DNA from 3 places in the Streptomyces sp. NPDC044984 genome. Region 2 is predicted to be linked to each of the others. Evidence: predicted binding sites of a transcription regulator. Region 2 holds the regulator's gene; each other region holds the start of a gene.

Region 1 (9,394 bases), on a different contig from region 2:
AGGCGTCGACACCGGCCGCGGCGAGCGGGGCGAGGATCGCCTCCAGTTCCTGGGGCGTCTCGGCGAGCCGGGCGTCGTAGGCGTCCTGCTTCCACTGCGAGTAGCGGAAGACGACCGGGAACTCGGGCGACACGGCGGCGCGCACCGCCGCCACGACCTCCGCCGCGAACGTCGCGCGGGCCACCGGGTCACCGCCGTAGGCGTCGGTGCGGCGGTTGGTGCCGGACCACAGGAACTGGTCGATGAGGTAGCCGTGGGCGCCGTGCAGCTCCACGCCGTCGAAGCCGATGCGCTCGGCGTCGGCGGCCGCCCGGGCGAACGCGGCGACGACGTCGTCGATGTCGGTCTGCGTCATCGCCTCGCCCTTGCCCTCGGTGCCGTCCGTGCGCACCCCGGACGGGCCGATCGCCGGGGCGTCCGGGTACGGCGCCTGGCCCTGCTCGCGGACCATGCCGATGTGCCAGAGCTGCGGCACGATCGTGCCGCCCGCCGCGTGCACCGCCTCGGCGACCTTCGCCCAGCCCGCGAGCTGCTCCTCCCCGTGGAACCGCGGCACCCGGTCGCTCTGCCCGGCCGACTCGTGCCCCACGTACGTCCCCTCGGTGACGATCAGCCCGACACCGGCCGCGGCACGGCGCGAGTAGTACGACACCACGTCCTCACCGGGAACACCGCCCGGCGAGAACATCCGGGTCATCGGCGCCATGGCGATGCGGTTGGGGACGGTCAGACCGTTGATCGTGGTGGGCCGGGAGAGAATCGCGGCCGCTCGAGCGGCGGTGTCCGGGGCGGTGACGGTCACGTGGGGGCTCCTCTGCTGCGAATACCGGTCAGTATGTGTGCGTGCATTAAATGCACGTTCAGCGGCAACCGGGAAGCGAGGGGAGGCATTCCCACCCGGAGCCCGAATGTGACTCCGGTCACGAGACGTCTTCCTGCGCGCCCTGCCGGGGACCGGGATGACGACCGCCGACCTCTACGGCCACCCGGTGGGCGGTCCGGCGGGGGTCCGCAAGGCGGTGCTGCGGGACCTGTGCCCGCGGGGCACGGCACCGCGCGTCCGCCGCGTGCCGTGGTGCGCCGCCTGAAACGCCCGAGGGCGGCACCCCCTGCCGGAACAGGGGGTGCCGCCCTCGGTACGTGACGGACGGATCCGATCCTCGGAAGGATCAGAAGTCCATGTCACCGCCCGGCATGCCGCCGCCGGCCGGGGCCGCGGCCTTCTCCGGCTTGTCGGCGATGACGGCCTCGGTGGTGAGGAACAGCGCGGCGATGGAGGCGGCGTTCTGCAGGGCGGAACGGGTCACCTTCGCCGGGTCGATGATGCCTTCCTTGACCAGGTCGACGTACTCGCCGGTCGCGGCGTTCAGGCCGTGGCCCGGGGTCAGGTTGCGCACCTTCTCCACCACGACACCGCCCTCGAGGCCGGCGTTGACGGCGATCTGCTTCAGCGGGGCCTCGAGCGCCAGCTTGACGGCGGCGGCACCGGTGGCCTCGTCGCCCTCGAGCTCCAGCTTCTCGAAGACCTGGGAAGCCTGCAGCAGGGCCACGCCACCACCGGCGACGATGCCCTCCTCGACGGCGGCCTTCGCGTTGCGGACGGCGTCCTCGATGCGGTGCTTGCGCTCCTTGAGCTCCACCTCGGTGGCGGCACCGGCCTTGATGACCGCGACACCGCCGGCGAGCTTCGCCAGGCGCTCCTGCAGCTTCTCGCGGTCGTAGTCCGAGTCGCTGTTCTCGATCTCGGCGCGGATCTGGTTCACGCGGCCCTGGACCTGGTCGGCCGAGCCGGCACCGTCGACGATGGTGGTCTCGTCCTTGGTGATGACGACCTTGCGGGCCTTGCCCAGCAGGTCGAGCGTCGCGTTCTCCAGCTTGAGGCCGACCTCCTCGGAGATGACCTCGCCGCCCGTGAGGATGGCGATGTCGCCGAGCATGGCCTTGCGGCGGTCGCCGAAGCCCGGGGCCTTGACGGCGACGGACTTGAAGGTGCCGCGGATCTTGTTGACGACCAGGGTCGACAGGGCCTCGCCCTCGACGTCCTCGGCGATGATCAGCAGCGGCTTGCCCGACTGCATGACCTTCTCCAGGAGCGGGAGCAGGTCCTTGACGTTGGAGATCTTGGAGTTCGCGATCAGGATGTACGGGTCGTCGAGGACGGCCTCCATACGCTCCATGTCGGTGGCGAAGTACGCCGAGATGTAGCCCTTGTCGAAGCGCATACCCTCGGTGAGCTCCAGCTCCAGACCGAAGGTCTGGGACTCCTCGACGGTGATGACGCCTTCCTTGCCGACCTTGTCCATCGCCTCGGCGATGAGCTCGCCGATCTGGGTGTCGGCGGCGGAGATGGAGGCCGTGGAGGCGATCTGCTCCTTGGTCTCGACATCCTTCGCCTGCTCGAGCAGGGCGCCGGAGACGGCCTCGACGGCCTTCTCGATGCCGCGCTTCAGAGCCATCGGGTTGGCGCCGGCGGCCACGTTGCGCAGGCCCTCGCGCACCAGGGCCTGGGCGAGGACGGTCGCGGTGGTCGTACCGTCACCGGCGACGTCGTCCGTCTTCTTGGCGACTTCCTTGACCAGCTCGGCGCCGATCTTCTCGTACGGGTCCTCGAGCTCGATCTCCTTGGCGATGGAGACACCATCGTTGGTGATCGTGGGGGCGCCCCACTTCTTCTCGAGGACGACGTTGCGGCCCTTGGGGCCGAGCGTCACCTTGACGGCGTCCGCGAGCTGGTTCATGCCGCGCTCGAGGCCGCGCCGCGCCTCCTCGTCGAACGCGATGATCTTGGCCATGTGAAGTGGTCCCTCCAGGACTGGGGGTGATTCCTTCGGACCGCGCCCGCGCCCGCGACGGACGGCTCGCCGACCCCGTGGTTCCTTGCCCCACACGGCCCGCGGGCCTCACCGACCCGGTCCTTCGTTGTCACTCTCACCTTCAGAGTGCTAACGCAATGATTAGCACTCGACCCATGCGAGTGCAAGCGCCTTCGGGGAGTCGCGGGGGCGCTCAGCCGCACGCGAACACCGCCGCGCGCCGTCCCCGGGCACGGCGAAGGGCCCGCACCCCGGGGGGTGCGGGCCCTTCGTCGGCAGAAGATGCTTGCGGCTGATGGCGCGTTCAGGCGCTGAGACGAACCATGTCGGCCTGCGGGCCCTTCTGACCCTGCGAGATCTCGAACTCGACCCGCTGGCCTTCTTCGAGGGTGCGGTAGCCGTCCATCTGGATCGCGCTGTAGTGGACGAAAACATCCGCACCACCGTCGACCGCGATGAAGCCGTACCCCTTCTCCGCGTTGAACCACTTGACGGTGCCCTGAGCCATGCCTAACTCCCCTATTACTGGCCCTTGCACGGATCCGCACTTCGCGGATCCGGGTCAGACCTCACCCCCCAATGGTTGGGGGCGTGCGCCGGAACGCGTCGACCGCGGCTGAATGTATCTGTCCAACTGCCGTCTGCAACAGGTCAGTCGGACGAGAAATCTGGACGACGCCGGTCCGGAATGTGGCGAGAATTCGCCTGAATCCAGGGCAAGTCGGGCCACACAAAGGCCACAAATGCCGCAGAAGGTGCCGACACTTTGGCTGCATCCAGTCGGCCTGCGGCAGGAATTCAGTGTTTCCGATCAGTGGACCGGGAGCGCGTTCCCCAACTCTACCGCGCTCAATCCCATGGAATTGCCCCCTCCGCTTCTCTCACGGAGGGGGCAATGAGCCAAACACTCGGTAACCGTCATTACCGAAGGTAATGATCAGCCTCCGGCCACCGCCGGAATGATCGACACGCCGGCCCCGTCCGGGGTGGCCGTCTCGAGCCCCTGCTCGAACCGCACGTCGTCGTCGTTGACGTAGACGTTCACGAACCGCCGCAGCTTGCCCTGGTCGTCCAGCACCCGGGCGGCGATCCCGGTGTGGTTCTTCTCCAGGTCCGAGATGACCTCGGCGAGGGTGGCCCCTTCGGCGCTCACCTCGGCCTGCCCACCGGTGTAGGTACGCAGAATGGTCGGGATACGCACGGTAACGCTCACTTCAAAACCTCCGGTCAGGTGACTTGCTCAGGGGCGCGGGACTGTGTTCGGCATGCGGCTGCCGCCGCGTGAGCGCGATCAGCCCCCACCGGCCCGCGGACGAGAACGGTGAAGCAGTCCTCAAGCGAGCCCGGCCTCACGGAACGACTCCAGGCTGGGACGGATCGTCGCCGTGAGCCCCGTCCCCGCCACCGCGTCCAGCGTCTTCAGGCCGTCACCCGTGTTGAGCACGACGGTGGTCAAGGACGGGTCGAGCACCCCGCTCTCCAGCAGCTTCCTGGTCACGCCGACCGTGACACCCCCCGCGGTCTCCGCGAAGATCCCCTCGGTGCGCGCCAGCAGCTTGATCGCGTCGACGATCTGCTCGTCCGTGACGTCCTCCACCGCCCCGCCCGTCCGACGGGCGATGTCCAGGACGTACGGACCGTCCGCCGGGTTCCCGATCGCCAGCGACTTGGCGATCGTGTCCGGCTTCTGCGGACGTACGACGTCGTGCCCCGCCTTGTACGCGGTGGACACCGGCGAGCACCCCTCGGCCTGCGCACCGAAGATCTTGTACGGCCTGTCCTCGACCAGCCCGAGCCCGATCAGCTCCTGCAGCCCCTTGTCGATCTTCGTGAGCTGCGAGCCGGACGCGATCGGGACGACGATCTGGTCCGGGAGCCGCCAGCCGAGCTGCTCGCAGATCTCGTACGCGAGGGTCTTCGACCCCTCCGCGTAGTACGGCCGCAGGTTGACGTTGACGAAGCCCCAGCCCTCGCCGGCCGGGTCGCCGATCAGCTCGGAGCAGAAGCGGTTCACGTCGTCGTAGTTGCCCTCGATGCCGACGAGCTCACCGCCGTAGACGGCGGCCATGACGACCTTGCCCTGCTCCAGGTCGTGCGGGATGAACACGCAGGACCGGAACCCGGCACGGGCCGCGGCGGCGCCCACCGCGCCGGCGAGGTTGCCGGTGGAGGAGCAGGAGAGGGTGGTGAAGCCGAAGGCGCGGGCGGCCTCGATGGCCTGGGCGACGACGCGGTCCTTGAAGGAGTGCGTCGGGTTGCCGGAGTCGTCCTTGACGAACAGCTTGCCGGCGTCGACGCCCAGCTCACGCGCGAGGTTGTCGGCCTGGACGAGCTTGGTCCAGCCGGGGTTCAGGTTCGGCTTGGTCGCCACGTCCGCCGGGACGGGCAGCAGCGGCGCGTAGCGCCAGATGTTCGCGGGTCCCGCCTCGATCCGCTTGCGGAGCTCCTCGGTGTCGTGGGCCGAGAAGTCGTACGCGATCTCCAGCGGGCCGAAACACTCCTCGCAGGCGAAGACGGGGCCGAGGGGGACCCGGTGTCCGCATTCGCGGCAGGAGAGCGCGGCGGCGGGGCCCAGGTCGACGGAGTTCGCGGCGGCGGATTCGGTGGTGCTTGCAACGGTCTGCACAGCCATGGAGGCGAGGCCCTTTCTCCTCATCTTCCTCACGACGCACCTCGCCGTGAGACGGATTTGGCACCTTCCCTAGCCGGGAGCCTCGCCACGTCCGTGTGACAAGAACCGACTGGAGGGTTGCCGGGGCTTCATCGGGCCGTGTCCCTCTGCCCCTCTGGATGAGCGGTGTTCAGTTGTCGTCCGCGCGGTGACCCCGGCATGCGGTGGTCATCGGCGTTGTTCAAGACTGTAACCGAAGGCCTGCATGGTTGAGATAGTCGTCCGAACCGCGAGATGGATCACAGGCCAGTGAGGAGCCCGGGACCGTGCTGGAAGAAGTCGAGCGCTGGCTGGTCGACCGCTCCTGGTCCGTGGCCGACCGCCCGCTCCACCGGATCCTGGCGGCGAAGCGTGCCACGGGGCAGACGGTGAGCGTGGTGCTGCCCGCGCTCGACGAGGAGGCGACGGTCGGCGACATCGTGTCGGTGATCCGGCACGACCTGGTGCTCCAGGTCCCCCTGGTCGACGAGGTGGTGGTGGTCGACTCGGGCTCGACCGACCGCACGGCCGAGGTGGCGGCGGCGGCGGGCGCGCGCGTGGTGCACCGGGACGCGATCCTGCCCCGGATACCGGCGGTGCCCGGCAAGGGCGAGGTGCTGTGGCGCTCCCTGCTGGTCACCCGCGGCGACATCGTGTGCTTCGTCGACGCGGACCTGCGGGAGTTCTCCTCCGACTTCGTCTCCGGCATCGTCGGCCCGCTGCTCACCGAGCCGGACGTGCAGCTGGTCAAGGCCATGTACGACCGCCCGCTCGGCGCCGCGGCCGGTCAGGGCGGCCGGGTCACCGAGCTGATGGCCCGTCCGCTGCTGAACATGCACTGGCCCCAGCTGGCCGGCTTCGTCCAGCCGCTCGGCGGCGAGTACGCGGCCCGCCGCACCCTCCTCGAACAGCTCCCGTTCCCGGTCGGGTACGGCGTCGAGCTCGGCATGCTGGTCGACGCCCTGCACCTGGCGGGCCTGGACGCCCTGGCCCAGGTCGACGTCGGCGTCCGCATCCACCGCCACCAGGACGGCCAGGCCCTCGGCCGGATGGCCGCCGCGATCTACCGCACCGCCCAGCTCCGCCTGGCCCGCGGCCATCTGATCCGGCCGTCCCTCACCCAGTTCGAGCGGGCGGGCGACAACTTCGAGCCCCGTACGTACTCCGTCGACACGGAGGAGCGGCCCCCGATGGCGGAGATCGCGGAGTACCAGGCGCGGCGGGTGGCCTGACCCGTATACGGCCGATCAGGTGCGTTTGAGGTCTCCGGGGCCGGGCTAGGTTGACGTCTATGGCTGTCACGCAGGCTGCTCAGGGTGCTCAGGTGCTGGTCGCGTCGAATCGCGGGCCCGTCTCGTACACGGTGGAGGACGACGGTTCGCTGCGGACCGGGCGGGGCGGTGGCGGGCTGGTGTCCGGGCTGTCGGCGATCGGGCCGGACGCCGGGGCGCTGTGGGTGTGCTCGGCGCTGTCCGACGGCGACCGCGAGGCGGTGCGGCGCGGAGTCGGCGAGGACGGCGTGCGGATGCTGGACATCCCGGCGGACGTGCACGCGGACGCGTACAACGGGATCGCCAACTCGGTGCTGTGGTTCGTGCACCACATGCTGTACCAGACGCCGCTGGAGCCGGTCTTCGACGCGGAGTTCCGCCGGCAGTGGGCGTCGTACGAGGCCTACAACCGGGCGTTCGCCGAGGCGCTGGCCGAGGAGGCGGCGCGGGGCGCGGCGGTGCTGGTCCAGGACTACCACCTGACCCTCGTCCCCGGGATGCTCCGCGAGCTCCGCCCCGACCTGCGCATCGCCCACTTCTCGCACACGCCGTGGGCGCCGCCGGAGTACTTCGCGCTGCTGCCGGACGACATCGCGCGGCAGGTGCTGCGCGGGATGCTCGGCGCCGACCGGCTCGGCTTCCTCACCCGCCGCTGGGCGGACGCGTTCACCGCGTGCTGCGAGCGGTTCGCGGACGGGCTCGGGGAGACCCGCGTCGGGGTGCACGGCCTCGGCGCCGACGCGGACTTCCTGCGCGCCCGCGCCCACGAGGCGGACGTCGAGGAGCGGATCACCGCGCTGAAGGAGGAGATCGGCGAGGGACGCCGGACGATCGTCCGGGTCGACCGGACCGAGCTGTCGAAGAACATCGTGCGCGGACTGCTGGCGTACCGGCAGCTCCTGGACGACCACCCCGAGTGGCGCGAGCGCGTCGTGCACGTCGCGTTCGCCTACCCCTCCCGGCAGGACCTCGCCGTGTACCGCGACTACACCGCCGAGGTGCGGCGGGTCGCGGACGACATCAACGAGCGGTACGGCACGCCGGGCTGGCGGCCGGTCGTCCTGCACGTCAAGGACGACTTCGCGCGCTCCCTCGCCGCGTACCGGCTGGCGGACGTGGCCCTGGTCAACCCGATCCGCGACGGCATGAACCTGGTCGCCAAGGAGGTCCCGGTCGTCTCCGACGCGGGCTGCGCGCTGGTGCTGTCGCGGGAGGCGGGCGCCCACGAGGAGCTGGGCGAGGACGCGCTCACGGTCAACCCGTACGACGTCGTCGGGACCGCCGGCGCCCTGCACGAGGCCCTGACGATGGGCCCGGACGAACGCGCCGAGCGCGCCAAGCGCCTGGCCGCGGCGGCGACCGCGCTGCCCCCGGCGCGGTGGTTCCTGGAGCAGCTGGAGGCGCTGCGGGACGGAACGCCCGGCTGACCGGAGGTATGGCCGGTCACACAGGCGTGTGCGGGGGCGGGCGCGGATAGGTTGGACGGTATGGCCAGCCACACGGATTCCACGGACCCGAATGCCACGCCGACACCCGCCACGCAGGCCGGGCGGGAAGGGCTGGACGCGCTTCTCTCCCAGCCGGGGAAGGCGCTGATCGGGCTCGACTTCGACGGAACACTCGCGCCGATCGTGGCCGACCCCGAGCAGGCCCGCGCGCACCCCGACGCGGTGCCCGCGCTCGCCGCGCTCGCCCCGAAGGTGGCCGCGGTCGCCGTCGTCACGGGCCGGCCGGCGGGGGTCGCGGTCCGGAACGGGGGCTTCGCGGGCGTCCCCGGTCTGGAGCACCTCGTCGTTCTCGGCCACTACGGCGCCGAGCGCTGGGAGGCCGTCACCGGTACGGTCACCGCGCCCGCCCCGCACCCCGGTGTCGCCGCCGCCCGCGCGGAACTGCCGGGGCTGCTCGACCGGGTCGGCGCGTGGCGGGGCACGTGGATCGAGGAGAAGGGCGGCCGGGCGGTGGCGGTCCACACCCGCCGGGCCACCGATCCGCAGGCCGCGTTCGAGGCCCTGCGCGAGCCGCTCACCGACCTCGCCACCAGGAACGGCCTCGTCGTCGAGCCCGGCCGCATGGTCCTGGAGCTGCGCCCGCCCGGGATGGACAAGGGCGTCGCCCTGCTGGAGTACGCCCGTGAGATCGGCGCCGGGTCGGTCCTCTACGCCGGGGACGACCTGGGCGACCTCGCCGCCTACACGGCCGTCGACAAGCTCCGCTCGGCCGGTACCCCCGGTCTGCTGGTGTGCAGCGGCAGCGACGAGGTCGCGGAGCTGCGGGAACGGGCGGATCTGGTGGTCGACGGACCGGCGGGGGTCGTACGGCTGCTGCGGGGGCTGGCGGGTCGGATGTCCTGACGGTTCTCCTCGCCCCCGCCGCCCTTCCCCGTCCCCGGGGGCTGCGCCCCCGGACCCCCCTTCGGCCCTGAACGGGCCTCGTCCTCGAACGCCGGACGGGCTGTCAGGGCCGGGCTCAACGCTCCGTGCGGCGGGTTTCCCGTACGCGGCGCAGGCGGTTGACCGTGACCGGGTCGTGGGCCAGGGCCCGGGGGTCGTCCAGGAGGGCGTTCAGGAGCTGGTAGTAGCGGACGGGGGCCAGGCCCAGCTCCTCGCGGATCGCGCGTTCCTTGACGCCGGGGCCGGAGAAGCCGCGGCGTTCCATCGCCA
Region 2 (9,394 bases):
GGCGGCGGCGGCGAGGAAACCCCCGGTCAGGACCAGCGCCCCGTACGCCCGAGCAACAGCGCCGCCGCAGCCGTACCGGCCGTGGACGTACGCAGCACACTCCGCCCCAGCCGGTAGGCCCGCGCCCCGGCCGCCTCGAAGAGGGCCAACTCCTCCGGGGAGACACCGCCCTCGGGCCCGACGACCAGCACGATCTCGCCGGAGGTGGGGAGTTCGGCGGTCGCGAGGGGTTCGGTGCCGCTCTCGTGCAGCACGGCCGCGAACTCCGCATCGGCGAGAAGTGAGGCAACCCGCCTGCTCGTCGCCGCGTCCGCGACCTCGGGGAAGCGCACCCGGCGGGACTGCTTGCCGGCCTCCCGGGCCGTCGCCCGCCACTTGGCGAGGGACTTCAGCCCGCGCTCGCCCTTCCACTGCGTGATGCAGCGGGAGGCCGCCCACGGCACGACCACGTCGACGCCGACCTCGGTCATCGTCTCCACGGCCACCTCGCCCCGGTCACCCTTGGGCAGCGCCTGGACGACCGTCAGCCGGGGGAACTCCTCGGGTTCCTCGACGACTTCACCGAGCCGCACGATCAACCGGTCCTTGCCCTCGGCGGCATCCACCTCGCCCTCGGCCCAGCGCCCGGCCCCGTCGGTGAGGACGACCCCCTCACCGGCCCGCAGCCGCTTCACGGAGACGGCGTGCCGCCCCTCGGGGCCGTCGAGCACGTAACGGCCGGTGCCGTCCGTGTCGAAGTGGTCGACGACGAACACCGGCGCGGTCATCGGGCACCTCCCGCCGACAACGCCGTGCGGGCGGCGGCCAGTTCGGCGGCCAGCACCTCCACCAGCTGCCCGGCGGGCAGTTCGCGGGCCATCCGGTGGCCCTGCCCCGCCCACAGCGCCAGGCCCTGCGCGTCACCGGCCTTGGCGGCGGCCTTGCGCAGCGGCGCGGTGAGGTGGTGGACGTCCGGGTAGGCGGCGGGCGCGTACGGGCCGTGCTCGCGCAGGAAGCGGTTGACCAGGGCGCGGGCCGGGCGGCCGGAGAAGGCGCGGGTCAGCTCGGTGCGGCCGTACAGGGGGTCGGTGAGGGCCTGCTTGTGCAGGGCGTGGGCGCCGGACTCGTGGGCGGCGACGAAGGCCGTGCCGAGCTGGGCCGCGTCGGCACCGGCCGCGAGGACCGCGGCGATCTGGCCGCCGCGCATGATGCCGCCGGCGGCGACGACCGGGATGCCGACGGACTCCCGGACCTGGGCGACGAGGGAGAGCAGTCCGAGGCCGGAGCCGTCCACCTCCGGCATGTCGCGGTGGGTGCCCTGGTGGCCGCCGGCCTCCACGCCCTGCGCGATCACCGCGTCGGCGCCGGCCCGTTCCACGGCCTGGGCCTCCTCCGCGGTCGTGGCGGTGACCAGCGTGAGCGTACCGACGCGGCGCAGGGAGTCCAGGACCTCGCGGGCCGGCACACCGAAGTGGAACGACACCACCGGCACCGGGTTGTCCAGCAGCACGGCGAGCTTGGCGTCGTAGCCGTCGTCGCGGCCGCTGTCGGGGTCGCCGAGCTCGGTCTCGTACCAGGAGGCCTCACCGGCCAGCTGGTGGGCGTAGACGCCGACGGCGGCCGGGGCGGCCGTCTCCGGCTGCGGCAGGAAGAGGTTGACGCCGAAGGGCCGGGAGGTCAGTCCCCGCAGTTGCTTGATCTCCTGGTACATCCCGTCCGCGGTCTTGTACCCGGCGGCCAGGAAACCGAGCCCGCCCGCCTCGGACACGGCCGCGGCGAGCTGCGGCACGGCGACACCGCCCGCCATGGGTGCCTGCACGATCGGGTGCGGGCAGATATCGGTCAGCACGGAGGACATGACGGCATGTTGTCACGTCCTCCGACCAACGCCGAATCCGCCCTTCCTCTTGGCATAAGCCACTTTTCGGCGGGGCGGCGACAAGGGCGCCGCCCCGCCGAACGAGCGCGTCAGCGCCCGTTGAAGGCGTCCTTCAACCGCGAGAACAGCCCTTGCTGCCCCGGCTGGAACTGCCCCGTGGGCCGTTCCTCTCCCCGGAGCTTGGCCAGCTCGCGGAGCAGGCGTTCCTGTTCCGGGTCGAGCTTGGTCGGGGTCTGGACCTCGACGTGGACGATGAGGTCGCCCCGGCCGCCGCCGCGCAGGTGCGTGACGCCCCGGCCGTGCAGCGGGATCGACTGGCCGGACTGGGTACCGGGCCGGATGTCGACCTCCTCCATGCCGTCCAGCGTCTCCAGCGGCACCTTGGTGCCGAGGGCCGCCGCCGTCATCGGGAGGGTGACCGTGCAGTGCAGGTCGTCGCCGCGCCGCTGGAACTGCGCGTGCGGGAGCTCGTGGATCTCCACGTACAGGTCTCCGGCGGGACCGCCGCCGGGCCCGACCTCGCCCTCGCCGGCCAGCTGGATCCGGGTGCCGTTGTCCACACCGGCCGGGATCTTGACCGTGAGGGTGCGCCGGGAACGGATCCGGCCGTCGCCCGCGCACTCCGGGCACGGGGTGGGGACGACGGTGCCGAAGCCCTGGCACTGCGGGCAGGGGCGGGAGGTCATGACCTGGCCCAGGAAGGACCGCGTGACCTGCGAGACCTCACCGCGGCCCCGGCACATGTCACAGGTCTGCGCGCTGGTGCCGGGCGCGGCGCCCTCACCGCTGCACGTCGTGCAGACGACGGCCGTGTCGACCTGGATGTCCTTGGTCGTGCCGAACGCGGCCTCGTCGAGCTCGACGTCGATGCGGATCATCGCGTCCTGGCCCCGGCGGGTGCGCGAGCGCGGCCCGCGCTGCGACGCCGTGCCGAAGAACGCGTCCATGATGTCGGAGAAGTTGCCGAAGCCACCCGCCCCGAAGCCGCCCGCGCCACCGCCGCCGGTCTGCGAGAGGGGGTCGCCGCCGAGGTCGTAGACCTGCTTCTTCTGCGGGTCCGACAGCACCTCGTAGGCGGCGTTGATCTCCTTGAACCGCTCCTGCGTCTTGGGATCAGGATTGACGTCCGGGTGCAGCTCGCGGGCGAGCCGCCGGAAGGCCTTCTTGATCTCCTCCTGCGAGGCGTCGCGGCGCACGCCGAGTACGGCGTAGTAGTCCGTGGCCACTACGACTCCGCCAGGATCTGTCCGACGTACCGTGCCACTGCGCGTACCGCTCCCATCGTTCCCGGGTAATCCATGCGGGTCGGTCCGACCACGCCGAGCTTGGCAACCGCCTCGCCGCCCGAACCGTAGCCGACCGACACGACGGACGTGGAGTTGAGTCCCTCGTAGGCGTTCTCGTGCCCGATGCGCACGGTCATGCCCGAATCCCCCGCCTCACCGAGGAGTTTGAGGAGCACGACCTGCTCCTCGAGCGCCTCGAGGACGGGCCGGATCGTGAGGGGGAAGTCATGTCCGAAGCGGGTGAGATTGGCGGTGCCGCCGATCATCAGCCGCTCCTCGTTCTCCTCGACGAGCGTCTCCAGGAGGGTGGAGAGCACCGTCGAGACCGTACCGCGGTCCTCTGCCTCGAACGCCTCGGGGAGATCCTCCACCAGGCTCGGCACATCGGCGAACCGGCGGCCCGCGACCCTGCTGTTCAGACGGGCCCGCAGGTCCGCCAGGGAGGACTCGCCGAACGGCGCCGGGCAGTCGACCATGCGCTGCTCCACCCGGCCGGTGTCCGTGATCAGCACCAGCATCAGCCGCGCGGGGGCCAGGGACAGCAGTTCCACGTGCCGCACCGTGGAGCGGGTCAGCGACGGGTACTGCACGACGGCGACCTGCCGGGTCAGCTGCGCGAGCAGCCGCACGGTCCTGGCCACCACGTCGTCGAGGTCGACGGCGCCGTCGAGGAAGTTCTGGATGGCCCGCCGCTCGGGCGGGCTCATGGGCTTGACGCCGGCGAGCTTGTCGACGAACAGGCGGTAGCCCTTGTCGGTGGGGATGCGCCCGGCGCTGGTGTGCGGCTGGGCGATGAAGCCCTCGTCCTCCAGGGCCGCCATGTCGTTGCGCACGGTGGCCGGGGAGACGCCGAGGTTGTGCCGCTCGGTGAGGGCCTTGGAGCCGACGGGCTCCTCGGTGCCCACGTAGTCCTGGACGATGGCGCGCAGCACCTGGAGCCTGCGTTCACTGAGCATCGCGCACACCTCCAGAGCCTTCCGCGCGGTACCTTCCCTGTCCGCCTGGCACTCTTCGTACGCGAGTGCCAGACTTCCCCGCCCAGTGTACGGCCGGAGGGTACGCCCCGGGCAAGGCCGGTCCCCGCGCCCCCGCGCCGGGCGGCGTCGTCCCCGATAGCGTCCCGGTATGACCGTGACTTGGGAAGAGTCGGGATGGGAGCAAGTGGCCTCCGGAGTGGGGCGGTGCCGGCTGCCGGGGTGGGACTGCACGGTGGGGCTCGTCGCCGGCGCGGACGGGGTGCTGCTCGTCGACGCGGGTTCCGGCCTGGGCGAGGGCGCGCGGTTGCGGACGGAGGCGCAGGCGCTCACCGGTCGCCGTGTGACGCATCTCGCGCTCACCCACCCCCACTTCGACCACGTCCTCGGGGCGGGGGCGTTCGCGGGCGCGGAGGTGTTCGGCGCGGTGGGCATGGACACGGTGCTGACGGGCCGCGGGCGCGAGGAGCTGCGCGCGGACGCGGTGCGTCACGGGCTGGACGCGCGCGTGGCCGAGGAGGCCGTGGACGCACTGGTCCCGCCGCGGCACGCGGTGTCCGGCGAGTGGACGCTCGACCTCGGCCCGGCCGGCGGCCGGCAGGTGCTGCTGGCGAACGTGGGCCCGGGCCACACCGCCCACGACCTCGCGGTCCTCGTCCCCGGCGACCCGGAGGTGGTGTTCTGCGGCGACCTGGTCGAGGAGTCGGGCGAACCGCAGGCCGGCCCCGACGCCGTACCGTCCCACTGGCCGGCCGCGCTGGACCGGCTCCTGGAGTTGGGCGGCGAGGACGCGCGGTACGTCCCCGGCCACGGCGCGGTGGTGGACGCGGCGTTCGTACGGGCCCAGCGCGACGCCCTGGCGGCCCGTTTCGGCGTGTCGCACTGATCGCCGCGGACGGGATCCTCGTATCGTCATCAGAATGCGCCAGTACTCCGCCGATCTGACCCCTCCGTGGAAGAAACCGCAGCCGGTCCCCGAGGTCGCGGCCGAGCCCGGCCTGGTGGTGGAGGAGCCCGGCACCGGCTTCTGCGGCGCGGTGATCCGCTGCGAGGCGGGCACGGTGACGCTGGAGGACCGCTTCGGCAAGCACCGGGTGTTCCCGCTGGAGCCGCGGGGCTTCCTGCTGGAGGGACGCGTGGTGACGCTGGTGCGGCCGGCCGCCGGTCCTCGGCGGCCCGCCCGTACGGCATCCGGTTCGGTGGCCGTCCCCGGCGCGCGGGCGCGGGTGGCCCGCGCGGGGCGCATCTACGTCGAGGGGCGGCACGACGCCGAGCTGGTCGAGAAGGTGTGGGGCGACGACCTGCGCGTCGAGGGGGTGGTCGTGGAGTACCTGGAGGGCGTGGACGACCTGCCGTCGATCGTCGAGGACTTCTCCCCCGGCCCGGACGCGCGGCTGGGCGTCCTGGTGGACCACCTGGTGCCGGGGTCGAAGGAGTGGCGGATCGCGGAGGCGGTGACGAGCGAGCACGCGCTGGTGGTGGGCCACCCGTACATCGACGTCTGGGAGGCGGTGAAGCCGGCGTCGGTCGGCATCGAGGCGTGGCCCCGGGTGCCGCGCGGTCAGGACTGGAAGACGGGGGTGTGCCGGGCGCTGGGCTGGCGCGTGGCGAACACCGGGGAGGCGTGGCAGCGGATCCTCGGCTCGGTGCGCTCGTACAAGGACCTGGAGCCGCAGCTCCTGGGCCGCGTGGAGGAACTGATCGACTTCGTCACGGCACCGGCCTGACCCCGGGGGCCGCGCTCCCGGGCCCCCTTTCCAGCCCTTCCGGCGTTTGAGGAGCGGGGTCCGGGGCGGAGCCCCGGGTCGGGACGGGAAAGGGCGGCGGGGGCGAAGAGACCCCTGTTCAGTCCACCAGGTCCCGCACCACCGCGTCGGCGAGCAACCGCCCCCGCAGGGTGAGGGCCGCGCGGCCCTCGTCGTACGCCCCCTGCCGGAGCAGCCCGTCCGTCAGGGCCCGCCGCGACGCCTCCAGCCCCGCCTCCTTCAGCAGAGACAGCGGCACGCCCTCCTCGAGCCGCAGCTCCAGCAGGATCCGCTCCACCCGCCGGTCCTCGTCCGTCAGGACCTCGCGCCCCGCCCCCGGCGACCGCCCCTCCGCCAGCGCCGCCGCGTACGCGCCCGGGTGCTTGACGTTCCACCAGCGCACCCCGCCCACGTGCGAGTGGGCGCCGGGTCCCGCGCCCCACCAGTCGGCGCCGCGCCAGTACAGCTCGTTGTGCAGGCAGCGGCCGGCTTCGGAGGTGGCCCAGTTCGACACCTCGTACCAGTCGAAGCCCGCCGCGGACAGCATCTCCTCGGCGATCAGGTAGCGGTCCGCGTGCACGTCGTCGTCGGTCATCGGCACCTCGCCGCGGCGGATGCGGCGGGCGAGCTGCGTGCCCTCCTCGACGATCAACGCGTACGCCGAGACGTGGTCGGGACCGGCGCCGATCGCCGCCTCCAGGGACGCCCGCCAGTCGGCGTCGGACTCCCCCGGCGTGCCGTAGATCAGGTCGAGGTTGACGTGCTCGAAGCCGGCCGCGCGGGCCTCGGCGACGCACGCCTCGGGGCGGCCGGGGGTGTGCGTGCGGTCGAGGACCTTGAGCACGTGCTGCCGGGCGCTCTGCATGCCGAAGGAGATGCGGTTGAAGCCGCCCGCGCGGAGGGTCGCCAGGTAGGCCGGGTCGACCGACTCCGGGTTCGCCTCCGTGGTGACCTCCGCGTCCGGCGCCAGCCCGAACTCCTCCCGGATCGCGCCCAGCATCCGTACGAGGTCGTCGGCGGCCAGCAGGGTCGGCGTACCCCCGCCGACGAACACCGTGCGGACCTCGCGCGGGTCGTCCCCCAGCACCTTGCGGGCCAGGCGGACCTCGTCGGTCAGGGTCCCGGCGTAGTTGTCGCGGGAGGCCAGCACCCCGCCGCTGCCGCGCAGCTCGGTCGCGGTGTAGGTGTTGAAGTCGCAGTAGCCGCAGCGGGTCGCGCAGTACGGGACGTGCAGGTAGAACCCGAGGGGGCGGTCGGCGGCCCCGGCGAGCGCGGACGCGGGCAGCGCGCCGTCGGCGGGGACGGGCTCGCCGTCGGGGAGTGCGGAAGGCATGTGCTCCATTGTCCCGCACCGGCCGCGTCATTCCGCCTGGAGCACCAGCAGGGCGAGATCGTCGGCCGGTGGACGGGCCCCGAACTCATGCACGAGCTGTGTGATCCGTTCCGCTATCAGCTCGGCGTCCATCCCCGCGCACCCCGCCAGGGCCACGGCGAGCCCGTCGCCGTCGTCGAACTGGCGGGAGCCGGAGCGCCGCTCGGTGACTCCGTCGGTGACGCAGAGCAGGGTGTCGCCCGAGTACATCTCGAAGGTCTCGCTGGTGTAGGTGGCGTCCTCGACGACCCCGAGCAGGGTCTGCGGCTGGGCGACGGCACGGACCGAGCCGTCGGGGGCGAGCAGCAGGGGCAGGGGGTGTCCGGCGGAGGCAAGGGTGCAGCGGACGCCGCCGGCGAAGGGGACGAGTTCGCCGTAGAGGAGGGAGAGGAAGCGGGTCTGGGGGCCGTCGCCGGGGGCGGTCGGGCGGGCCCCGGCGGCCACCAGGGCGCGGGCCGCGGCGTCGGCGGCCTCGGTGGCGTCGTCGAGGAGGAGCTGGTTGAGGCGGTCGAGGACGTCGGCGACGCGGTAGCCCTCGCGGGCGAGCAGCCGCAGCCAGGGCCGGGCGAGGCCGATGACGACGGCGGCCTCGGGTCCCTTGCCCTGGACGTCGCCGACGGTGAAGCACCAGCGGCCCCGGCCCGCCGGGAAGAGGTCGTAGAAGTCGCCGCTCGGCCCGCCCTTGTCGCAGGGTTCGTAGACGAGGGCGCTGCGCACGCCGGGGATCTCGGCGACGGCGCCGGGCAGCAGTCCGCGCTGGAGGACGGCGCTGATGGTGGCCTGGCGGGAGTACTGCCGGGCGGCCCCGATGGCGAGCGCGACGCGCCGGCCGAGGTCCTCGGCCAGCCCGGTGATCTCGTCGGGGAAGCGGTCGATGCCGCCCCGGCCGATCACCAGCGTGCCGAGCGGGCGCCCGCCGGCGACGAGCCGGTAGGCGAGGGCGGTGCCGGGGGCGGTGGGGTGCCCGGCGGCCCGGTCGTCGGCGTCCGGGGTGCCCGGGGCGTCCAGGGCGTCCAGGGCGTCCGGGGTGTCGAGTGCTCCGTCCGGCCACGGGTAGGGGACGGGTCCGGCCTGTAACGGGTCGCCTGTGTGGGGCGGGTTCCGCTCCAGGGAACGGCTCAGATCCTCGATGCGGTTCTCACTCGCGTGCCAGACACGGGCGAGGCGGGAGCCGTCGGCCCGGCTCACCTCGCTCCAGCCGCCGCCGTGGCCGGTGGTCTCGTCCTCCAGCCACACCGCGCACCAGTCGGCCAGTCGCGGCACGATCAGCTGCCCGGTGAGCGAGGTGACCAGGTCCTCGTCCAGCTGTCCGGCGAGCAGGTCGGAGGCCTCGGCGAGGAAGGAGAGGGCGCCGCGCCCCAGCCAGGTGCCGTCCCGCCCGGGCCGGCGGGCGAGCCAGTCGTCGCCGTACGAGCCGCCGCGCCAGGTGTCACGGGAGGGACCGGACGCTTCCCGGTGGCCGGGCGGGCGTCGGGAGGCCAGCGGGCCGGGGGCGGCCGGCGGGTCGGGGGCGCCCTGCTCCGGCCGGGGCGGCTCCGGCGCGAGGATCTCCGCCACCCTCAGGTCGCGCGCCAGCGTGCGCTCCCCCGCGTACGCCTCGATCTGGTCGTCCGCCGCGCACCCCCCGGCGGTCAGGCGCGCCCACACCGTCTTCGTGCCCGGACGGTAGGTGATGCCCCAGGCCTCAGAGAGCGCGGCGACGAGGCGCAGGCCGCGCCCGTACTCGGGGGTGTCGTGGGGCGATCCCCCCGGCTCGTTGCCGCGCGGCGCGCGGGAGGGGTGCCGGTCGGCGACCTCGACGACGAGTGCGCCGGTCGCCTCCTCCAGCCCGCACGTCAGACGCACCTCGGTGCCGGCGTGCACGACGGCGTTGGTGACGAGTTCGCTGGCGATCAGCGTGACGTCGTCGCCGACGCGGCCGGTGAGGTGTTCGGCGCCGGGCAGGGCGAGTTCCGCCCACTCGGTGAGCGCCTTGCGCAGCAGGGCGCGTGCGGTACCCGGCGCGAGGGGGCTCCCGGGCAGGGTCGCGTCCACCCACGCGCGCTCCCGCGCGCCGGAGGCGCACGAGGCGGTCTCCCGTTGGGTCGGAATGGCCCTCATGGGCAGCTCCCCGGACAGTTCGTACGAATAGAACCTCGATCGCTGCCGACAGGGTGACA
Region 3 (9,394 bases), on a different contig from region 2:
CTCCACCCCCGCGAACGACGAGCCGGCCGGTGACACCGCGTTCGCCTCCTGGCCCACCGCCACCGACGAGCAGCCCGTCTCCTCGACCATCGAGGTGAAGGGCGTGTACGACGGTTCCCTGAAGCGCTTCCACGGCTCGGGCGACCTCGGCGGCAGCGGCCAGGACGAGGGCCAGGACCCGATGTTCAAGCTCGCCGACGGCGCGACGCTGAAGAACGTGATCCTGGGTTCGCCCGCCGCCGACGGCGTGCACTGCTCGGGCAGCTGCACCCTGATCAACGTGTGGTGGGAGGACGTCGGCGAGGACGCCGCCAGCTTCAAGGGCAAGTCCGCCTCGGCGGCCTACGTCGTCGACGGCGGCGGTGCCCGCAAGGCCGACGACAAGGTCTTCCAGCACAACGGTGCCGGCACCCTGACCGTCAAGAACTTCCAGGTGTCCGACTTCGGCAAGCTCTACCGCTCCTGCGGCAACTGCGGGACCCAGTACGAGCGCCACGTCGTGATCGACAACGTCCTGGTCACGAGCCCCGGCAAGGTCATCGCCGGGGTCAACGCCAACTACGGTGACACCGCGACCCTCTCCGACGTGACGATCGTCGGCGACAGCAAGAAGAAGATCATCGTCTGCGAGCGCTTCGAGGGCAACGACAGCGGCGACGAGCCGACCGCGCTCGGCAGCGGCCCCGACGGCAAGTCCTGCGTCTACGAGCCCTCCGAGGTCACGTACGAGTAGGGCACACCGCACAGGGCGAGGGCCCGGCACCGCCGAACAGCAGCGGTGCCGGGCCCTCGGGGCGTTCTGCGAGCGGGTCGCTCAGTGGGCGTGGCCGTGGCCGTGACCACCGGCGGCGGCCGGCTCTTCCTCTTCCTTCTTCTCGACGACCAGGGTCTCGGTCGTGAGCAGGAGGGAGGCGATGGAGGCGGCGTTCTCCAGGGCGGAGCGGGTCACCTTGACCGGGTCGATGACGCCGGCCTTGACCAGGTCGCCGTACTCGCCGGTGGCGGCGTTGTAGCCGTTGCCCTTCTCGAGCTCGGCGACCTTGGAGACGATGACGTAGCCCTCGAGGCCGGCGTTCTCGGCGATCCAGCGCAGCGGCTCGACGGCGGCCTTGCGGACCACGGAGACACCGGTGGCCTCGTCGCCGGTCTTGTCGAGGTTGCCCTCGAGGACCTTGACGGCGTGGACCAGCGCGGAGCCACCACCGGAGACGATGCCCTCCTCGACCGCGGCGCGGGTCGCGGAGATGGCGTCCTCCAGACGGTGCTTCTTCTCCTTCAGCTCCACCTCGGTGGCGGCGCCGACCTTGATGACGCACACGCCGCCGGCCAGCTTCGCGAGGCGCTCCTGGAGCTTCTCGCGGTCCCAGTCGGAGTCGGTGGTCTCGATCTCGGCCTTGATCTGGCCGACGCGGCCCTGCACGTCCTCCTTGTTCCCGGCACCGTCGACGATCGTGGTGTCGTCCTTGGTGACGGTGACGCGGCGGGCGGAGCCGAGCACGTCCAGGCCGACCTGGTCGAGCTTGAGGCCGACCTCCTCGGAGACGACCGTGGCGCCGGTGAGGACGGCCATGTCCTGCAGCATCGCCTTGCGGCGGTCACCGAAGCCGGGGGCCTTGACGGCGACCGCGTTGAAGGTGCCGCGGATCTTGTTGACGACCAGGGTCGACAGGGCCTCGCCCTCGACGTCCTCGGCGATGATCAGCAGCGGCTTGGAGGCGTTGGCCTGGATGACCTTCTCCAGCAGCGGCAGCAGCTCCGCGATGGAGGAGATCTTGCCCTGGGTGATGAGGATCTGGGGCTCGTCGAGGACGGCCTCCATGCGCTCCTGGTCCGTCACGAAGTACGGCGACAGGTAGCCCTTGTCGAAGGCCATGCCCTCGGTGAAGTCCAGCTCCAGACCGAAGGTGTTGGACTCCTCGACGGTGATGACGCCGTCCTTGCCGACCTTGTCCATCGCCTCGGCGATGAGCTCGCCGACCTGCTGGTCCTGGGCGGACAGCGCGGCGACGGCGGCGATGTCGGACTTCTCGTCGATCGGGCGGGCCGAGGCGAGCAGGTCCTCGGAGACCGCGGCGACGGCGGCGTCGATGCCCTTCTTCAGCAGCGCCGGGGAGGCACCGGCGGCGACGTTCTTCAGGCCCTCGCGGACCAGCGCCTGGGCCAGCACGGTGGCGGTGGTGGTGCCGTCACCCGCGATGTCGTTGGTCTTGGTCGCCACCTCCTTCACCAGCTGCGCGCCGAGGTTCTCGTACGGGTCCTCGATCTCCACCTCGCGGGCGATCGTGACACCGTCGTTGGTGATGGTGGGGGCGCCGAACTTCTTGTCGATGACGACGTTGCGGCCCTTGGGGCCGATCGTCACCTTCACCGTGTCGGCAAGCTTGTTGACGCCGCGCTCGAGGGCGCGACGGGCGTCCTCGTCGAACTTCAGGATCTTCGCCATGGCAGCGGGAGCCCTCTCGGAATTCTGGGTGAAATCACTGCGCCCCGGGCGCCCGGTCCTTGTCGGATGCTGGGGCCAGGGGCGCAGTGGTTCGAGCAAAAGTGCTTGCTACGAGGTCGGGTTGTCCGGGGTGACCCCCGGATCTCCCTTACTTCTCGACGATCGCGAGGACGTCGCGGGCCGAGAGGACGAGGTACTCCTCGCCGTTGTACTTGACCTCGGTGCCGCCGTACTTGCTGTACAGAACGACGTCGCCGACCTTCACGTCGAGCTCGACGCGCTTGCCGTCCTCGAAGCGACCCGGACCGATGGCCAGGACGACGCCCTCCTGGGGCTTCTCCTTGGCGGTGTCCGGAATGACCAGGCCCGAAGCCGTGGTCTGCTCGGCGTCGAGCGGCTGGACCACGATGCGGTCCTCGAGCGGCTTGATGGCAACCTTGGAGCTGGCGGTCGTCACGATCCGACCTCCCCCTTCGGAGATCTCACGGGGTTAACTGTCTGAGGTGGCGACCAGGTGGATCCGTCGTCGCGGGTGCCGGACCTGCCCGTCGCGTGTTTGGCACTCTCCAGGGGGGAGTGCCAGACCTGAGACTATGACTGCGGTTAGCACTCGGTCAAGCGGAGTGCCAATTGCCTGCGGCGCGTCGCGGGGTGGGTGCGTTGTTCACACCGGGGTGCGCAGCCGACGGTGTCGCAGTGACCGTCACCGGGGGCCGCCGCCCCCAGGCCCCCGCTTCGGCCCTGAACGGGCCTCGCCCTCAAACGCCGGACGGGCTGAGGGGTGAGCGGTGCTCGCCGGGAACCGCCGGCGGACCGGTCTGCCCGACGTGGTCCTCCAGCTTGCCCACCCTCAGCCCCCGTTCCTCCAGTTCGTCCAGCACCCGCGCCGTCCGCTCCGCCAGCGACAGGGTCGGGGCCTCGCCCGACGGCACGGAGATGATGTCGCCGGGTTCCAGGTGGTGGGGGCCGTCGGTGTAGGTGAGGTGGCCGTCGGGTTCCAGGGTGACCCGCCACAGCACCACCGCCGCGATGCCGCAGTCGGCGGCGGCGCGCAGGGTGGTGGCGTCGTACGTGCCGTAGGGCGGGCGGAAGAGGCGGGGGCGGACGCCGAAGCGGGACGTGAGCTTGCGCTGCTGGCCGCAGATCTCGGCGCGCTGGCCGGCGTACGGCAGACCGCGCAGGGCGGGGTGGTCGAGGGTGTGGTTCTGCAGGCTCGCGCCGACCGAGCGCAGGCGGGCGAAGTGGGCGTATCCGGGGCCGGCCACCGTGTCCGTGAGGAACAGGCTGACGGGGAGCCGGTGCTCGCGCACCAGGTCGATGAAGCGGGGGTCGCGTTCGGCGCCGTCGTCGTAGGTGAGGAAGACGACCCTGTCACGGGTCGGGGCGCGGTCGACGACGGGCGGGAGGGCGCCGGACCCCGGTGCCGGCCCGGCTCCGGGCGACCGGCCCGCCCCGTTCCCCGTCCCGTCCCCCACCCCGCCCGACGGACCGCATCCGGCGACCGCGGCCAGTAGGGCGACCGCGGCCAGCAGGGCGACGGCGCCCGCCAGGAGGCCGGCCCTCACAGGTAGTCCTCCAGGCGGGCCACCGCGTACCCCTCCGCCGTGGCCTTGTCCAGGAAGCGGCGGATCATGTCCGGCATCGTGCCCTCCCAGTCCTCGCGGCCCCGGAAGTGGCTGAGGACGATGTCGCCGGGATGCAGGTCGCGGTCCCACTCGCGGTACTCCCAGCGGTCGGCGAAGACCTCCTCGTTCCAGAGGGGGACGTGGGTGATCCCGCAGGCCTTCGCGGCGCGCAGGGTGGCCTTGTCGTAGTTGCCGTAGGGCGGACGGAAGAGGACGGGGCGCTCGCCGTAGCGCTTCTCGATGACGCGCTGCATGCCGCAGATCTCGCGCTCCTGACGGGCGTAGGACAGGGCCGGCAGGTAGGGGTGGCGGAGGGTGTGGTTGTGCAGGCCGACGCCCCGGTCCTGCATCTCCTTGAAGTAGCCGTAGTCCTCCTTGACGAGGTAGTCGCTGAGGAAGGCGCTGTACGGGACCTTCAGCTCGCTCATCATCCGCAGGAACGCCGGGTCCTTCTCGGCGCCGTCGTCGATGGTGAGGAAGAGGATCCTCTCGTCGGTGGGGACGGTGGTGAAGACCGGGGGGAGTCCCAGCCGCCGGTGGCCGTCGACCTCGAAGCCGTCGCGGGTGGTGATCCTGGGTTTCCTCGCCGGGGGCGGCGGGGCGGTCAGGGGCACCTTCTTCAGTCCCCAGCGTTTCGCGGCGGCGACCCTCGCGGCGTGCGCCGCGCGCAGCTTGGTGGCGTAGGCGTCGAGCGCGCGGGCCGGGGGCGCCTTCAAGGGCTGCTGGCCGCCCGCCGGTTCGACCGGAGTGCCGTCGTCCGGTCCGCAGCCCGAGGCGATGGAGGCGAGAGCGAGTACCGCGAGGCCGATCCGCACCCCACCGAGCGGCCACTTTTTATCGTTTTGTCCTACTTCTCGCATGGTGCCGGATCCTCGCAGCCGTCCGGTCCGGAGCCGGCCCGACACCGCGGCCGGAGGCATACGGTCCACCGACTGGCCCACAATGAGGCCGTGAACGACCTCGCTCCCCTCCTCACCCCCGAAGGCCGCGCCCTCCTCGACGAGGTCCGCGACACCGACCCCGCGCACGAACTCGCCGTCGCCACCCGGCTGCGCCGCGAGCACCCCGCCGACCTGGTGTCGGCCGCGCTCGGCCAGGCGCGGCTGCGGCAGCGGGCGGTGGCCAAGTTCGGGGCGGAGGACGCCCGGCGGATGTTCTTCACGCCGAACGGGGTGGAGCAGTCGACGCGGGCGAGCGTGGCGGCGTACCGGGCGGGGCGGTTCAAGGAGCTCGGCGTGACCTCCGTGGCCGACCTGTGCTGCGGGATCGGCGGGGACGCGATCGCGCTGGCCCGCGCCGGGATCCGGGTGCTGGCGGTGGACCGGGACCCGCTCACCGCGGCGGCCGCGCGGGCGAACGCCGAGGCGCTGGGGCTCGCCGGGCTGATCGACGTACGGCAGGCGGACGTGACGGAGGTGGACACGGCCGGCTACGACGCCGTGTTCGTCGATCCGGCCCGGCGCGGCGGGCGGGGCCGCATCTTCGACCCCGAGGCGTACTCGCCCCCGCTGTCCTGGGCGGTCGAGGCGGCCCGTACGGCGTCGCGCGCCGCCGCGCTGAAGGTCGCGCCGGGCATCCCGCACGAGGCCGTCCCCGCCGACGCGGAGGCCGAGTGGATCTCGGACGGCGGGGACGTGAAGGAGGCGGTGCTGTGGTTCGGCACGGCGCCGGCGGCGGTCCGGGCGACCCTTCTCCCCGGCCCCCGCACCCTCCTCTCCCGCCGTCTGCCCGACCCCGCGGTCCGCCCGCCCGGCCGGTATCTGTACGAACCCGACGGCGCCGTCGTCCGGTCGCATCTCGTCGCCGAGGTCGCCGCGGAACTCGACGGCGGGCTCATCGACGCGACCATCGCCTACGTCACCGCGGACGAGCACCGCCCGACGCCGTACGCCACCGCCTACGAGCTCACCGACCACCTCCCCTTCAACGTCAAGAAGCTGAAGGCGCTGCTGCGCGAGCGTCAGGTCGGCACGCTGACGGTGAAGAAGCGCGGCTCGGCCGTCGAGCCGGAGGAGCTGCGCCGCAAGGTGCTGCCCAAGCCGCACGGCCCCGCGTCCGTCACGGTGTTCCTGACCCGTGTCGCCGGCGCCCCGACGATGCTGCTGGGGCACCCGGTGCGCTGAGGCACCGGACCGGGTCGCCTCAGGACGCGACGATCGCCTTGCCGATCGCGAAACCCTTGGCCGGCCCCTCGGGGATCACCGCGTCGGTGCCGTAGGGGACCCGGTGCTCGTCCGCGTACTTGCCCTTCTTCCGGTCGGGCGAGGTCAGGACGAGCACCGACCCGTCGTCGTCGAAGTCGTCGACGACCACGTACACCGGGATCCCGGCCCGCGCGTACTCGCGGCGCTTGCGGACCCGGTCGCGCTGGAGGTTCCGGTGGCCCGGCGAGGTGCCCTCGACGACCATCTTGACCCCGGCGGCGGCGACACCGAGACCGTCCTCGTCCGGGATCTCGTCGAGGTCGAGCGGGGCCACGAAGAGGTCGGGGATCCAGGCTTTCTGACGGTGGATGACGTTGCCGTCGTGGTGTGCCGCGTAACCGCTGCCTGCCAGATGCGCGTCCAGCGCTCTACGGAGACGGCCGATGAGCACGGTGTGACGACGGCGACCGGTAGGCGACACCTCGATGGCCCCTTCGATGATCTCGGCCCGGTAGCCCTCGGGGAGATCCATGGCCTTCCACGCCTGCCACAGGACCTCGTCCAGATCGGAAGCCTGCTCGGAAACGGGCTTGTCCACCATCACCGGGGCCACCTCTTCCGCGAGAGCGGTCATCGAGAAGCACCTCCTCCTTCAAGTGTGGGCGCGGGCGCCGCTGCGGCACAAGCGACACGGTGGCGCTACGAGTTCGGGGTGCGCGGCGTGCCGGGACCGGCGTCGATCAGCCGAACGAGTGATCACCTCACCTCAGCGACGCCCACAGCTCCCCCGCCTCCGGCTCGTCCGCCACCACGCGGTTGCGGTCCCAGGGGGCCGGGACGACCGGCATGGTGAGGGTCGTGACACCGTCGGACGGGAGGCCGCGCAGGCTCTGGGCGAGGCGCGTCAGTTCGCCGAGCGAGTCCAGGCCGGTGTCGGTGGTGAGGCTGCCGGTGACGGTGTCGGCGACCTGGTACAGCCGGGTGGGGCTGGTCAGCAGGTCCTCGTCCGCGATCTGCTCCAACAGGGCCTTCACCAGCCGGTGCTGGAGCCCTATGCGGCCGAGGTCGCTGCCGTCGCCGATGTCGTACCGGGTGCGGGCCAGGGCGAGGGCGTCCGTGCCGTCGAGGTGGTGGGTGCCGGCGTCCAGGGTGAGGTGGCTGCGGTCGTCGTCGATGTCCTCCTCGGTGGTGACGGTGACCCCGCCGAGCGCGTCGACCAGGCGGGCGAAGCCGGAGAAGTCGATCTCGACGTAGTGGTCCATGCGGACGTCCGTGAGCGACTCGACGGTCTTCACCGCGCACACCGGCCCGCCCACCTCGTACGCGCTGTTGAACATCACGCCGGAGGCCGGGCTGGTCGCCTCCCCGTCCTCCAGGGGGCAGGAGGGCCGGTCGACGAGGGTGTCGCGCGGGATGCTGACCACCGTCGCGGCACTCCGGCCGGCGTCGAGGTGGACGACCATGGCGGTGTCGGAGCGGGCGCCGCCGCTGTCGCCGCCGCCGAGCGCCCGGTTCTCCTCGCCGCTGCGCGAGTCGGAGCCGAGCACCAGGATGTTCAGGGACCCGGTCGGCAGGGGCTGGGCCGTGGCGGACGCGCCCGGGGACGGGGACGAGGACGGGGCGACCGCGGCCCTGGCGGGGCGGTCGTCGCCCAGGGCGTTGTCGATGTCGACGCCGGTGATGTTGTCGTTGAGCTGCCAGTACACCCAGCCGGCGGCTCCGGCGCCCAGGACCAGCAGGCCCGCCAGCGCCAGCCCCGTGATCCTCAGCGCCTTCGCCCGCCGGCCCGTCCGTATGCCCGAGCCCCCGGCCTCGGCCCCGTCGTCACCTGTCCCGCCGTCATCGGTCCCGCCGCTCTTCTCATGTCCCCTCACGAGCGAGAACATAAGTCCGAATTATGTCGAGCGGTGATTCCTGGTCGGCTTTCTTGTGAAATTCTCAGACTTCCGGCACGGCGTCCGGCGGTTCGAAACTTTCGGAGCGGCTCACGCCCCCGTCGGCGCCGCCGTACTGCTCCGCACCACCAGGCTCGTCGCCAGCTCCACCCGGGTCGCCGCCGCCGGGTCCTCGCCCCCGCCCAGATCGAGGACCAGCTTGGCCGCCGCCTCCGCCATCTCCGTCAGCGGCTGCCGCACGGTCGTCAGCGGGGGCCCCACCCAGCGGGCCACCGGCAGGTCGTCGAACCCGACCACGCTCAGGTCCTCCGGGATCCGCAGCCCCAGCTCGCGCGCGGCCTCGTACAGCCCGAGGGCCTGGAGGTCGTTGCCGGCGAAGACCGCGGTGGGCCGGTCCTCGCGGCGCAGCAGGGCGAGGCCCTGCCGGTAGCCGGCCTCGTGGTGGAAGTCCCCGGTCATGATCAGCCCGGGGTCGACCGGCAGCCCGGCGGTCTCCAGGGCGGCCCGGTAGCCGTCGATGCGGGCGCGGCTGCACATCATCCGCGTGGGTCCGCTGATCGCGCCGATCCGGGTGTGGCCCAGTTCGACCAGGTGCCGGGTCGCGGCGAGCCCGCCCTGCCAGTTGGTCGCGCCGATGGAGGGCACGTCGGTGCCCGGGTCGCCGGCCGGGTCCATCACCACAAACGGGATGGAACGGCTGGTCAGCAAGGCCCGCCCGGACTCGTCGAGGCCGGACAGCACGAGGATGACGCCGTGCGGGCGGCGCGCGGCGACCTGGTCGGCCCAGGTGCGTCCGGGCGTGAGCCGGCCCGCGCTCTCGGAGAGGACGACGCTCAGGCCCGCGTCCCGGGCCACGTTCTCCACGCCCCGGATGACCTCCATCGCCCAGGCGCTCTCCAGTTCGTGGAAGACCAGGTCGATCAGGGGCGAGCGGGTGGTCTCGGCGCGCCGGCGCCGGTAGCCGTGGGCGCGCAGCAGCCCCTCGACCCGGCTGCGGGTGGCGGGGGCGACGTCGGCACGACCGTTGAGGACCTTCGAAACAGTCGGGGCGGAGACGCCGGCCTCGCGGGCGATCTCGGCGAGGGTCGCCGTCCGGGCGCTGCGCCCTTGCGTCCGGGTTTCAGCGGGCTGCGGGGAAGTCATGGCGGCGATCGTAACCCTGCGAACCCTTCTGACGAACCCTTTCGGGAGCCACGGACCACCTGAACATTCGATTACCTATCCGAAACATTCGCCGAGAACCGTACGCAGGAGGGCCGTCCGTCCGCCCGGCGGGAACTCCATGAC

What was found. The regulator HrcA, encoded in region 2, represses chaperone genes, less so after heat shock. The targets are predictions, from matches to a motif close to TTNGCACTCNGNNNNNCNGAGTGCNAA.
Region 1: the regulator HrcA is predicted to act here: its motif matches at 2,955-2,981, upstream of groL (chaperonin GroEL).
Region 3: the regulator HrcA is predicted to act here: its motif matches at 3,047-3,073, upstream of groES (co-chaperone GroES).

Annotation. Positions count from the first base shown of each region.
Region 1 covers NZ_JBEZBE010000021.1:17,053-26,446, forward strand. Annotated here, with positions in the region: gene AB0A94_RS22765 (NADH:flavin oxidoreductase) at 1-802, opposite strand, end outside; gene AB0A94_RS22770 (hypothetical protein) at 960-1,088, shown strand; gene groL (chaperonin GroEL) at 1,170-2,792, opposite strand; gene AB0A94_RS22780 (cold-shock protein) at 3,118-3,321, opposite strand; gene AB0A94_RS22785 (MoaD/ThiS family protein) at 3,751-4,026, opposite strand; gene thrC (threonine synthase) at 4,147-5,445, opposite strand; SAM riboswitch class I at 5,463-5,610, opposite strand; gene AB0A94_RS22795 (glucosyl-3-phosphoglycerate synthase) at 5,751-6,695, shown strand; gene AB0A94_RS22800 (trehalose-6-phosphate synthase) at 6,755-8,161, shown strand; gene otsB (trehalose-phosphatase) at 8,222-9,085, shown strand; gene AB0A94_RS22810 (DUF3263 domain-containing protein) at 9,201-9,394, opposite strand, start outside.
Region 2 covers NZ_JBEZBE010000023.1:95,601-104,994, reverse strand. Annotated here, with positions in the region: gene AB0A94_RS24465 (16S rRNA (uracil(1498)-N(3))-methyltransferase) at 27-767, opposite strand; gene AB0A94_RS24460 (nitronate monooxygenase) at 764-1,837, opposite strand; gene dnaJ (molecular chaperone DnaJ) at 1,948-3,084, opposite strand; gene hrcA (heat-inducible transcriptional repressor HrcA) at 3,084-4,100, opposite strand; gene AB0A94_RS24445 (MBL fold metallo-hydrolase) at 4,270-5,004, shown strand; gene AB0A94_RS24440 (DUF3097 domain-containing protein) at 5,039-5,845, shown strand; gene hemW (radical SAM family heme chaperone HemW) at 5,964-7,196, opposite strand; gene AB0A94_RS24430 (ATP-binding SpoIIE family protein phosphatase) at 7,224-9,335, opposite strand.
Region 3 covers NZ_JBEZBE010000001.1:277,227-286,620, reverse strand. Annotated here, with positions in the region: partial or broken gene AB0A94_RS01475 (pectate lyase) at 47-733, shown strand; gene groL (chaperonin GroEL) at 815-2,443, opposite strand; gene groES (co-chaperone GroES) at 2,592-2,900, opposite strand; gene AB0A94_RS01460 (polysaccharide deacetylase family protein) at 3,202-4,008, opposite strand; gene AB0A94_RS01455 (polysaccharide deacetylase family protein) at 4,005-4,883, opposite strand; gene AB0A94_RS01450 (methyltransferase domain-containing protein) at 5,019-6,191, shown strand; gene AB0A94_RS01445 (Uma2 family endonuclease) at 6,211-6,846, opposite strand; gene AB0A94_RS01440 (LCP family protein) at 6,974-8,098, opposite strand; gene AB0A94_RS01435 (LacI family DNA-binding transcriptional regulator) at 8,198-9,250, opposite strand.